Regions from separate parts of the Shinella yambaruensis genome, predicted to be linked through region 3. Evidence: predicted binding sites of a transcription regulator. Region 3 holds the regulator's gene; each other region holds the start of a gene.
What was found. Region 3 encodes PhoB, which activates phosphate uptake and scavenging genes when phosphate is short. Its sites were predicted from a motif close to TGTCATNNANCTGTCAT; they were not measured.
Positions count from the first base shown of each region.

Region 1 (4,151 bases), 610 kb from region 3:
GGGGCGGCGCGACCTTCGACGTCTCCATGCGCTTCCTCACGGAAGACCCGTGGGATCGTCTTGCCCGCATCCGCGAGGATGCGCCGAACCTGCTGCTCCAGATGCTGCTGCGCGGCGCCAACGGCGTCGGCTACAAGAACTATCCCGACAATGTCGTGAAGTATTTCGTGCGCCAGGCGGCGAAGGGCGGCATCGACGTCTTCCGGGTCTTCGACTGCCTCAACTGGGTCGACAACATGCGCGTCTCGATGGACGCCGTCGCCGAGGAGAATCGCATCTGCGAGGCGGCGATCTGCTATACCGGCGACCTCCTCAATTCCGCCCGCCCGAAATACGACCTGAAATACTACACCGCGCTCGCCGCCGATCTCGAAAAGGCCGGCGCGCACATGATCGCGGTCAAGGACATGGCGGGCCTTCTGAAGCCGGCGGCCGCGCGCGTGCTGTTCAAGGCGCTGCGCGAGGCGACGGACCTGCCGATCCACTTCCACACCCACGACACGTCCGGCATCGCGGCCGCGACCGTGCTCGCCGCCGTCGATGCCGGCGTCGACGTGGTGGATGCAGCCATGGACGCGCTTTCCGGCAACACGTCGCAGCCCTGCCTCGGCTCCATCGTCGAGGCGCTGAAGGGCTCCGAGCGCGATCCGGGCCTCGATCCGGAATGGATCCGCCGCATCTCCTTCTACTGGGAGGCCGTGCGCTTCCAGTACGCCGCCTTCGAAAGCGACCTCAAGGGACCGGCGTCGGAGGTCTACCTGCATGAAATGCCGGGCGGCCAGTTCACCAATCTCAAGGAACAGGCCCGCTCGCTGGGCCTCGAGACCAAGTGGCACCGCGTCGCCCAGGCCTATGCCGACGCCAACCAGATGTTCGGCGACATCGTCAAGGTGACGCCGTCCTCCAAGGTGGTGGGCGACATGGCGCTGATGATGGTCAGCCAGGACCTCACCGTCGCCGACGTCGAGAACCCGGCCAAGGACATCGCCTTCCCGGAATCGGTCGTCTCGATGCTGAAGGGCGATCTCGGCCAGCCTCCGGGCGGCTGGCCGGCGGGCCTGCAGAAGAAGGCGCTGAAGGGCGAGGCGGCCTATACGGCCGTGCCCGGCTCGCTGCTGCCGGCCGCCGATCTCGATGCCGAACGCAAGGCCATCGAGGAGAAGCTGGAGCGCAAGGTCGACGACTTCGAATTCGCCTCCTACCTGATGTATCCCAAGGTCTTCACCGACTATGCGTTGGCCGCCGACATGTACGGTCCGGTCAGCGTGCTGCCGACGCCGGCCTATTTCTACGGGCTTGCGCCGGGCGAGGAGCTCCAGCCGGAAATCGAGAAGGGCAAGTCGCTCGTCATCCTGCACCAGGCGAGGAGCGAGCCGGATGCGCAGGGCATGGTCAAGGTGTTCTTCGAGCTGAACGGCCAACCGCGCCTCATCAAGGTGCCGGACCGCAACCGCGCCGCCACCTCGGCCGTCCGCCGCAAGGCCGATACCGCCAATGCCGCCCATCTCGGCGCGCCGATGCCGGGCGTCATCTCGACGGTCTCGGTCTCGGCCGGCCAGGAGGTCAAGGCCGGCGACGTGCTGCTCTCCATCGAGGCGATGAAGATGGAAACGGCGCTCCATGCCGAAAAGGACGGCACGATCTCCGAGGTCCTCGTCAAAGCGGGCGATCAGATCGACGCCAAGGACCTGCTGATCGTCTACGGCGCCTGACGTTCAAAAAAAACCAGGAAAGGATGTGGGATGGGCGCTCCATTCCGCATCCTTCCCTTGTTTTCGGATGATTTCGGACGCAAAACCGGCGCTCGCTTTTCCTGAAATCACCTTCGAGACCCTGAGGCTTCCATGAGCTTCATCATCCGCACCGCCGCCCTCGGCGACATCTCCGCCTTCACCGAAATCTACCGCGAATCCGTGCTGAACGGGGTGGCGAGCTACGAGATCGACCCGCCGTCGCTCGACGAGATGGAGGCGCGCTTCAAGGCGATCACCGGCAAGGGCTATCCCTATATCGTCGCGGTGGAGCAGACCGGCCTCATCCTCGGCTACGCGTATGCGTCGGCCTTCCGCACGCGGCCGGCCTATCGCTGGCTGGTCGAGGATTCGGTCTATCTGGCGCCGGACGCGCGCGGCAAGGGCGTCGGCAGGGCGCTGCTCGCCGAACTCATCCGCCGCTGCACGGCGCTCGGCTTCCGGCAGATGGTGGCCGTCATCGGCGGGGCGCATCCGGCCTCCATCGCCGTGCACAGCGCGGCGGGCTTCGCGCATAGCGGCCACATGACGGCGACCGGCTTCAAGCACGGGCGCTGGCTCGATACGGTCTTCATGCAGCGCGCGCTCGGCGACGGCGCGGAAACCGAGCCGTCCGCCACGGATTTTCCGGGAACGATGGTGTAGCGGTTCACGTCTCGACGAGACGGAGCACCTTGTCGAAGACCTTCAGCACCTGTTTCAGCTCGTGGCCGCGCTTCAGGATGGTGCCATGCGTGTTGATCACGCTGTAGGCTCCCTGCTTGGCGGCAAGCTTCGGGTTCTTCTCGATGCGGTAGAGCGGCATTTCGCCGGAACGCTTGAAGACGGAGAACACCGCCCTGTCGCGCAGGTGGTCGATGGCGTAGTCACGCCATTCCCCTTCGCCGACCATGCGGCCATAGACCCAGAGGATTGCGTCGAGCTCGCGTCGATGGAAGGTTACCGGCAGCGGATCCTTGCTGTTTCGGTAATCCAGCAGGTCGACCACGACGTTGGAAGCCTGCAAATCCGGCTGGTCGGTCATCGAATCTCCGCGCTTCGTCCATGACGGCTCGATGACAGTGTGCCTGAGCGGTGTCGAAATGCAAGGCGGATGGTCGGCGTGGGCGTTCTCGCAAAAATCCGTCTCGCCGCAATTCAGACAAACAGACGCCCAAATTACAGGAGAGAGTTCGCCGGTCGCAGCTCGTGCCGGCCCGCTGCCTTGTGCGGGAAGCGGCCGGTATGGGAAGCGTCTGTCGAGGTCGCCTTGTATTCCGTTGCCGGCGACTTCGTCCAGGTCCGGTCCGTCTTTCTTCGAACCCTCAAGCCCCAAGCCCCTCGAAGAAGCCGGACCGGACCTCCCCCGGAACGCTCGCGCGTCCCAGGGTGTTCGTTTTCTCCATGCTGTTTCCGCAAGGCCGCCGCAGGCGCTGCACGGGGTGCAGCTGTCCTACCGCGAGGCCTTGTGGCCCGTCAGCACCGTCGCGCCCAGGATGGCGCCGGGCGTATCGGCCGTGCGCATGCGCTGGAGCAGCACGGCGCAGCCGCCGGACTTCTTTTTCTTCTTCAGCATGTCGGCAGGCAGCACCAGGTTGGTCTCCTTGCCCTCCCACATGCCGATCGTCTCCATGTCGGTGACGGCGTGCCAATAGTTCACGGTCTTGCCGCGGTTCTCGCCCTTGTCGATGTTGATCGTACGCTCGCGCTCGAAATAGGCGATGACGATATTGGCCTTGCCTTCGCCGGGGCCGACGCGAATGCGCAATTCATCGTTCTTCACCTCGACATCGACCGGTACTTCGAGGCCCTTCCTCTCGCCGGGCATGGCGCTGATCCGCGAACGGATGCCGGCGATGTCGGCGCCGTTCAAGTGCTCGCGGCCGTTCAACACGGCCTGCGGCGTGTAGACGCCGTTGCGGCCGAACATGCGGGCATAGGCATATTGCCGGTCGGTATTGTCCTTGGAAGCGAGCGTGTCGGCCCAGCCGAGATAGTTCCAGTAGTCGACGTGGTAGGAAAGCGCGACGACCTCGCCCTCGCGTGCCAGCGTCTCCAGCGCCTTGTCGGCGGGCGGACAGGACGAACAGCCCTGGCTGGTGAAAAGCTCGACCACGCCCTTGGGCCGAACGGTCTCCCCGGCATGGGCGGCGTCGATGCCGGCCCCCAGCATCAGCAGGATCGCCAGACAATGCGGTATGTGCGGTCTCGGCATGATCAATTCCAGTGGAGCGCCGGCAAATACCGGCCTTTTGAGCCCGTCATACGCGCTTGCCGCTTCAACAGGAAGTCACGATGGAGTGAGCTTCATAGCTGAGAAAAATGCTCTGGAAAATAGCAATGCCGGGGTTTGCAACCCCGGCATTGGACTGTTGATCACGTCCACCAACCTCCCCTCCGTCATGGTCGGGCTCGACCCGA
Region 1 is NZ_CP150638.1:4,124,411-4,128,561, reverse strand. It holds gene pyc (pyruvate carboxylase) at 1-1,712, shown strand, start outside; gene WMC41_RS20135 (GNAT family N-acetyltransferase) at 1,845-2,396, shown strand; gene WMC41_RS20130 (DUF2794 domain-containing protein) at 2,401-2,775, opposite strand; gene WMC41_RS20125 (DUF1223 domain-containing protein) at 3,184-3,903, opposite strand.
Region 1: WMC41_RS20130 (DUF2794 domain-containing protein) is a predicted target of PhoB. The motif match lies at 2,796-2,812, and genes of this name have one in related genera.

Region 2 (4,151 bases), 900 kb from region 3:
CCCTTGCCGAGGCCGCACATGACCTTCTCGTTGAACAGGATGGCCGGCGACCGACTCATGCCCTCGTAGATCACGAGGCGAATCGAGTTGGAACCGATATCCACGACTGACACCGGGGCAATTCCAGGCAAACGCCCCTGGGCTTCAGACTCAACCATGCATATCCAGTTTACTTCTTCCGGCGGCCTTGCCAGCCCGCGATCGCCTTCGGTGCGCTGGACTTCAGGGCCTCACCCCGGCCGGACAGGCTGGGATTGGTCATGAAGTAGTGCTGAGCGTTGAACGGCTCGGCACCGGGCTGCACTTCCATGCGCCGGGACGTTCCGTCCGCAAGAATCTCGTAGCTCTGCTGGTTATCGATGAGATTGCCCAGCATGATCTGCGAGAGAACCTGCTCATGCACCGTCCGGTTGATCAAGGGCACGAGTGTCTCGACTCGCCGGTCCAGGTTGCGCGGCATCATGTCCGCGGAGCTTATATAGACCAGCGCCTTGTCCGAGGGAAGCCCGTGGCCGTTGCCGAAGCAGAAGATACGGGAATGTTCGAGGAAGCGGCCGACGATGGACTTGACGCGGATATTGTCGGAAAGCCCGGGAACCCGCGGACGCAGGCAGCAGATGCCGCGCACGACGAGGTCGATCTCCACGCCCGCCTGGCTCGCGCGGTAGAGCGCGTCGATGATGTCGGGATCGACCAGCGAGTTCATCTTCATCCAGATCGCCGCCGGCGCGCCGTTCTTCGCATGGGCGATCTCCTCCTCGATGTGGCGGAGAATGCGCGGGCGCAGCGTATAGGGCGAGAAGGCGAGCTTCATGCCGGCTTCCGGTTCGCCGTAGCCGGTGATGAAGTTGAAGATGTTCGCCATGTCGCTGGCGATGGTCGGGTTGCAGGTGAAGAAGGAAAGGTCGGTGTAGATCTTCGCCGTGATCGGGTGGTAGTTGCCCGTGCCGAGGTGGCAGTAGGTGCGCAGCTTACCCTCCTCGCGGCGCACGACCATCGACATCTTGGCATGGGTCTTCAGTTCGATGAAGCCGAAGACGACCTGCACGCCGGCGCGCTCCAGGTCGCGCGCCCAGCGGATGTTCGCCTCCTCGTCGAAGCGGGCCTTCAATTCCACCAGCGCCGTCACCGACTTGCCGGCCTCGGCCGCGTCGATCAGCGCGCGCACGATCGGACTGTCGTTGGAGGTGCGGTAGAGCGTCTGCTTTATCGCCAGGACGTCAGGATCGCGCGCAGCCTGGAGAAGGAACTGGACCACCACGTCGAAGCTTTCGTAGGGGTGGTGGACGACCATGTCCTTTTCGCGGATGGCGGCGAAGCAGTCTCCGGCATGCTCGCGGACGCGCTCGGGAAATCGGGCATTGTAGGGCTCGAACCGGAGGTCGTCGCGCGGCGCCTTGGCGATTTCCGACAGCGTGTTGAGGGCGAGAAGGCCGGGCAGGACGGCGACGCGGTTGTCCGGCACGTTCAGTTCGCCGACGACGAAGCGGCGCAGCGATTCGGGCATTTCCGAATCGGTCTCGATGCGGATCACCGAACCGCGGCGGCGGCGCTTCAGCGCCGTCTCGAAGAAGCGCACGAGGTCTTCGGCCTCTTCCTCCACCTCGATATCGCTGTCGCGGATGATGCGGAAGGTGCCCGAGCCGCGCACGATGTAGCCGGGGAAGAGCTTTCCGATGAAGAGGCCGACGACATCCTCCAGCGTGATGTAGCGGATCGCGCCCTTGGCGTCGGGCAGGCGGATGAAGCGGTCGAGCGCCACCGGCAGGCGCAGCAGCGCCGTCATCGGCTCCTTGCCCGTCGTGCTTTCCAGCTGCAGGCCGATCGAGAAGCCGAGATTGGGGATGAACGGGAACGGGTGCGCCGGGTCGATCGACAGCGGCGTCAGCACGGGGAAGATCGACTGGGTGAATTCCTGCTGCAGCCAGACCTTGTCGTCGCTGGTGAGCGCGGTCGGGCGGACGATCAGGATATCCTCCTTGGCGAGGTACTGCTGGAGCACGGCAAGCGAGGCCTGCTGCTCCATCTGCAGATTGTCGATCTCCTTGAGGATATCGTCGAGCTGCTCGGCCGAGGTCTTGCCGTCGGGGCTGCGGATGCCGACGCCCTGGCGCACCTGGCCCTCGAGGCCGGCGACGCGCACCATGAAGAACTCGTCGAGGTTGCCGGCCGAGATCGACAGGAAGCGCACGCGCTCCAGGAGCGGATGGGCTGTATTCAGCGTTTCCTCGAGCACGCGGCGATTGAACTGCAGCCAGGAGAATTCGCGGTTGATGAAGCGTTCGGGGCTTGCCATCAGGGCCGCGACATCGGCGCTCGCCCCTTCCGGCGGCGGCACCTGCTCGACAGGCTTTTCCTGCGCATGTTCCGAAGTCGCTGTATCCATTGGAGAGTCCGCCCCACTTCGCCGCCAGATCGGCCGCATGCTTTCCACGCGGGTTCGGACGGAAACCGATTTCCACTTTTCTCCGAACCGCTTAGCGCAGTTTGACGACGGAACTGTGACAGTCAATCCGGGGTCGGTGGAATTCGCCGAGCAATCGCCGGGTGTTCCTTCTGGCAGGCAGGCCATCCCGCCCTGAGGACAAGACAATCACCTGTGGTGGAATGCGGCGTCGCCGCTCTCCCCTTCTCCCTCGCGGGGAGAAGGTGGCCCGAAGGGTCGGATGAGAGGGTGGCTCGGATCGAGCCTTTGCGGCTTTGCCATCCCCTTCATCCGCCTGCCGGCACCTTCTCCCCGCGGGGGAGAAGGGGATGGGGCGACGGTTTCCTTCCATAGGCGATAGCCCTGCCCCTTGAGGGGGAGATGACCGGCAGGCCAGGGGGGATCACCGGATGCCGGCTTGAACTCTCCGGCTCACTCCTCGCCGCCGACCATTTCGCCCAGCACTTCCTGCGCCAGCGTGCGGGTGATCCGGCTGCCGCGGGCGAGCGCCAGCCGGTCGAGGCGTTCGACGAGCGTCTGGGCGGCCTCCAGCGAGCGCTCCATGCGCGCGACGATATAGGCGACGAGCCTTTCGTCGACGAAGAGCTGGCGGTCGGCGAAGAGCTTTATGATGACCTGCGAGAGCAGTTCGTCGTCCGGCTCGCCGATCTCCACCACCGTTGCGGCCTTCAGGCGCGAGCGCAGGTCCGCCAGCTCGACCGGCCAGGACATCGGCCACAGCCGGCTGGTGATCAGCAGCGTGTGGCCGTGCTGGCGCACATTGTTGATGATGTGGAAGAGCGCGCGGTCGTCGAAACCGGCGCGGTCGGCGTCCTCGATGAGCACGGGGCCGCGCTCGGCGGCCGCCTCGGCGCCCCTGCCCGCCTTCGCCTCGATGATCTCGGCACCCGCCTTCTCGCGCCAGATGGCGGCGAGGTGCGACTTTCCCGAGCCGACGGGGCCTGCGATGACGACGACGGGCGAAGGCCAGTGCGGCCAGGCGTCGATCATCGCCACGGCGGCATTGACCGGCTCGGCGACCAGAAGGTCGTCACGCCCCGTCGCGGGGTCGTGCCCGAAGGCCAGCGGCAACTGTTCGGCTGTCTTGCGCGATGTCATGGTGCTACTCGGATACCAACTCTTCGTTCTGGCGCAAGTCCGGGCGGACGCCGCTCCGCCTGGCGCGGCCTTGCCGCCCGTCATTCCTCCGGCGTGCTCTCTTCGAGCAGGACGGGCTTGCTCGCCCCATAATAAAGGTCGCTGTCAAGGTAACGCTGCAGGCCGAAGCGGACAAGCACGCCGACGGCGGCGGCCGCCGGCACGGCGATCATCAGCCCGACGAAGCCGAAGAGCGCGCCGAAGGCGACCAGCGCGAACATCAGCCAGACCGGATGCAGGCCGACGCGCGAGCCGACGAGCTTGGGCTGCAGGATATTGCCCTCGACGAACTGGCCGGCGAAGAAGATGACGGCGACAAGCACGACCATCCAGTAGTCCGGCCAGAACTGCACGACGGCGACGCCCACCGCCAGCACCAGGCCGACCAGCGAGCCGACATAGGGGATGAAGCTGATGAGACCGGCGAAGAGGCCGATCAGCAGGCCGAAATTGAGGCCGGCGAAGGAGAGTCCGACGCCGTAGAACAGGCCGAGGATGATGCAGATGGAGCCCTGCCCGCGCACGAAGCCGGCAATCGCCGCGTCCATTTCGGTCGCGATCTGGCGCA
Region 2 is NZ_CP150638.1:1,025,060-1,029,210, reverse strand. It holds gene WMC41_RS05035 (Ppx/GppA family phosphatase) at 1-158, opposite strand, end outside; gene WMC41_RS05030 (RNA degradosome polyphosphate kinase) at 170-2,386, opposite strand; gene hdaA (DnaA regulatory inactivator HdaA) at 2,858-3,544, opposite strand; gene WMC41_RS05020 (AI-2E family transporter) at 3,625-4,151, opposite strand, start outside.
Region 2: WMC41_RS05030 (RNA degradosome polyphosphate kinase) is a predicted target of PhoB. The motif match lies at 2,491-2,507, and genes of this name have one in related genera.

Region 3 (4,151 bases):
CCGCCTTCAAGGGCCAGATCGACCTCGCCGTGCCGGAAAACAACCGCAAGGTCTCCGACAAGCAGGTCGGCTGGATGAACACGCTCGCCGAAAGCGGCGCGCTCGCCAAGCACTTCAACACCGGCCTGTTCACCAATGGCGCATCCAGCCGTCCGGAAGCCGCCGGCGTCGGCGTCGCGGCCATCGGCTCGCTCTACATGATGCTGATCGTGCTCGTGCTCTCGCTGCCGATCGGCGTCGCCGCCTCGATCTATCTCGAAGAGTTCGCCCCGAAGAACCGCTTCACCGACCTTATCGAGGTGAACATCAACAACCTCGCCGCGGTGCCCTCCATCGTCTACGGTCTTCTCGGCCTTGCCGTCTTCGTCAACTTCGCGGGCTTCCCTCGCTCGGCGGCCCTCGTCGGCGGCCTGGTGCTGACCCTCATGACGCTGCCGACGATCATCATCGCGACCCGCGCCGCGCTGAAGGCCGTACCGCCGTCGATCCGCTCGGCGGCCCTCGGCCTCGGCGCCTCGAAGATGCAGACCGTGTTCCACCATGTGCTGCCGCTCGCCATGCCGGGCATCCTGACGGGCACGATCATCGGCCTTGCCCATGCGCTCGGCGAAACCGCGCCGCTGCTGCTCATCGGCATGGTCGCCTTCGTCGCCGATGTGCCGGCAACGCCGATGGATCCGGCGACGGCCCTTCCGGTGCAGATCTACATGTGGGCGAACGAGGCGGAGCGCGCCTTCGTGGAGCGCACGTCCGGGGCCATCATCGTGCTCCTCATCTTCCTCATCCTCATGAATGTTGGCGCTATCCTGTTGCGCCGCCGTTTCGAACGGCGCTGGTAGAAGGACCGGTCTTATGAACATGATGTCAGAAGCAGCAGTCGAGAAAGCGCTGGACAAGAAAATGAACGACATTTCCTACAAGATGATCGGCAAGGACGTCTCGGTCTATTACGGCGACAAGCGCGCCCTCTACGACGTCAACCTGAACGTCCGCGAGAACACCGTGACCGCGCTCATCGGCCCGTCGGGCTGCGGCAAGTCGACCTTCCTGCGCACGCTGAACCGCATGAACGACACGATCGACGGCTGCCGCGTCACCGGCCGCATCACGCTCGACACGGACGATATCTACGATCCGGCGATCGACGTCGTGGAACTGCGCGCCCGCGTCGGCATGGTCTTCCAGAAGCCGAATCCCTTCCCGAAGTCGATCTACGAGAACGTCGCCTACGGGCCGCGCATCCATGGTCTTGCCAAGTCGAAGGTCGATCTCGACGCCATCGTCGAGCGGAGCCTGCAGAAGGCTGGCCTGTGGAACGAGGTGAAGGACCGCCTGCAAGAGGGTGGCACCGGCCTCTCCGGCGGCCAGCAGCAGCGCCTGTGCATCGCCAGAGCCGTCGCCGTCAGCCCCGAAGTCATCCTGATGGACGAGCCCTGCTCGGCGCTCGATCCGATCGCGACCGCCAAGGTCGAGGAGCTGATCCACGAGCTGCGCGCCAACTTCACCATCGTCATCGTGACGCACTCGATGCAGCAGGCGGCCCGCGTCTCGCAGCGCACCGCCATGTTCCACCTCGGCAACCTCGTCGAGGAGAACGACACCGACAAGATGTTCACCAATCCGGATGACCAGCGCACGCAGGACTACATCATGGGCCGCTTCGGCTGACGGCTAACGGCTGACGCTGAACCCCTGAACCCCGAGTGCATTAAGGACAAAGCCATGTCATCGAGCCATATCGTCTCCATCTACGACGAAGAACTGAAATACCTTTCCCGCCGCATCTCCGAAATGGGCGGCACGGCCGAGCAGATGGTGGCCGATTCCGTCCGAGCGCTCGTCACGACGGATGCCGCGCTGGCCCAGAAGGTCATCTCCGAGGACGTCATCCTCGACACCGCCGAACGCCAGATCAACGACAAGGCGATCGTCACCATCGCCAAGCGCCAGCCGATGGCGGCGGACCTGCGCGAGATCATGGGGGCGATCCGCATCGCCGCCGAGCTGGAGCGCGTCGGCGACCTCGGCAAGAACACCGCCAAGCGCGTCATCGCCGTCCAGAGCTCCGGCATGCCGCGCAAGCTGGCCCGCGGCCTCGAGCACCTCGCCGAGCTCGCGCTGATGCAGCTCAAGGAAGTGCTCGACGTCTACGCCACCCGCTCGATCGAGAAGGCCAAGGCCATCCGCGAGCGCGACGACGAGATCGATGCGATCTATACCTCGTTGTTCCGCGAGCTCCTCACCTACATGATGGAAGACCCGCGCAACATCACGCCCTGCACGCATCTCCTGTTCTGCGCCAAGAACATCGAGCGCATCGGCGACCATGCGACCAACATCGCCGAAACCATCTACTACATGGCGACCGGCTCGCAGCCGGAGGGCGAGCGTCCTAAGGACGATACCTCGACCTCCGTCGTCGCGGCCGGCGTCGCCGACGCGTCCGAGTAAAGAGAGCAGGATTCGCTTCATGGTGCCCAGAATTGCCGTCGTGGAAGACGAGGAGGCTCTCAGCGTCCTCCTGCGTTACAATCTGGAAGCGGAAGGTTTCGAGGTCGATACGATCCTCTCCGGTGACGAGGCCGAGATGCGCTTGCAGGAGCGCATGCCGGACCTCCTCATCCTCGACTGGATGCTGCCCGGCGTCTCCGGCATCGAACTGTGCCGGCGCCTGCGCCAGCGTCCGGAAACCGAGCGCCTGCCGATCATCATGCTGACGGCGCGCGGCGAGGAGAGCGAGCGCGTGCGCGGCCTTGCCACCGGCGCGGACGACTATGTGGTCAAGCCCTTCTCGACGCCGGAACTCGTCGCCCGCGTGCGGGCGATGCTGCGCCGGGCCAAGCCCGAGGTTGTCTCGACGGTGCTGCGTTGCGGCGACATCGAGCTCGACCGCGAGACACACCGCGTCCACCGCCGCACCCGCGAGGTCCGCCTCGGCCCGACGGAGTTCCGTCTCCTGGAATTCCTGATGACCTCGCCCGGCCGCGTCTTCTCGCGCTCGCAGCTTCTCGATGGCGTCTGGGGCCACGACATCTATGTCGACGAACGCACCGTCGACGTGCATGTGGGGCGCCTGCGCAAGGCGCTCAACTTCGCCAACATGCAGGACGTCATCCGCACCGTGCGCGGCGCGGGCTATTCACTGGAGGCCTGAGCGAACGGGATTCCTCCCAAGGACGGAAATGGGCCCTCAGGGGCCTGTTTGCGTTTGTGCGGGGCCGGCGGATGAGGGGCTATCCTGCGCCGCAAACGAAAACGGACCCTTTCGGGCCCGCATCGCATGTCCTGCCGTGGGAAACGTTACCGCATCCGCCGGCGCTCGGCCGAGGGCTGGTAGGCGAGGCGCTGGTGGTAGGTGCAGTAGGGCGAGTTGTCCGGGGACTCGTTGCCGCAGAAGTGGAAGTCGTCGTTGAGCGGGTCGCCGATCGGCCATTTGCAGGTGCGTTCGGTGAGCTGGGTCAGCTCCAGCCGGCGCGACATCGGCACGACCACGTTGTTGCCGTTGGCCGGAACCGGGAGCTGCTCGGCCTGCGTCTCGAAATCGATCTCTTCCTTGGGGATGGTGTTGCCGGCCGGCCGGGCGACGGCACGGGTGGTGACCGGACGGGCCGTGAAATTCGACGGGCGCGGCGTCGCCGGGGCCGGGCGCTTCGGGCGTGCCGCGGCCTGCGTGCCGCCGGCCTTGGCGCGGCCGGGCAGGTTCAGCCGGTGCACCTTGCCGATGACTGCGTTGCGGCTGACGCCGCCGAGCTGCGCCGCGATCTGGCTCGCGCTCAAGCCCTCGCTCCAGAGTTTCTTGAGTTTCTCGACGCGCTCGTCTGTCCAGTTCATGTTTTCGTCTCCGCTCGGCGCCCAGGATGCGGGAATCCCTCGTCGTGTTCCGGACGGGTCCGGAACCTGAACGCCCTAACTCTTTTGGTGACTAGTTCCGCCGCATGCAGTCTAGTAATTGGTCTTCAACCTAGAGACCGGTGGACTCTGTGACAAGAGTCGCCGGAATCCGGGCGAATCGATTTCGGAGTTTTCCCCAACTTGCTGGTCGGGTGTGACTCGATAGAGACACCTTCCGTGCGTGCCGCGAATCCTCACCTTGCGGGATGTTCAGCGCCATTTCGGGCGCGATTTTGTTGACATCCCAATGGGAAATGCCG
Region 3 is NZ_CP150638.1:126,328-130,478, forward strand. It holds gene pstA (phosphate ABC transporter permease PstA) at 1-839, shown strand, start outside; gene pstB (phosphate ABC transporter ATP-binding protein PstB) at 853-1,668, shown strand; gene phoU (phosphate signaling complex protein PhoU) at 1,723-2,451, shown strand; gene phoB (phosphate regulon transcriptional regulator PhoB) at 2,471-3,154, shown strand; gene WMC41_RS00695 (GcrA family cell cycle regulator) at 3,301-3,831, opposite strand.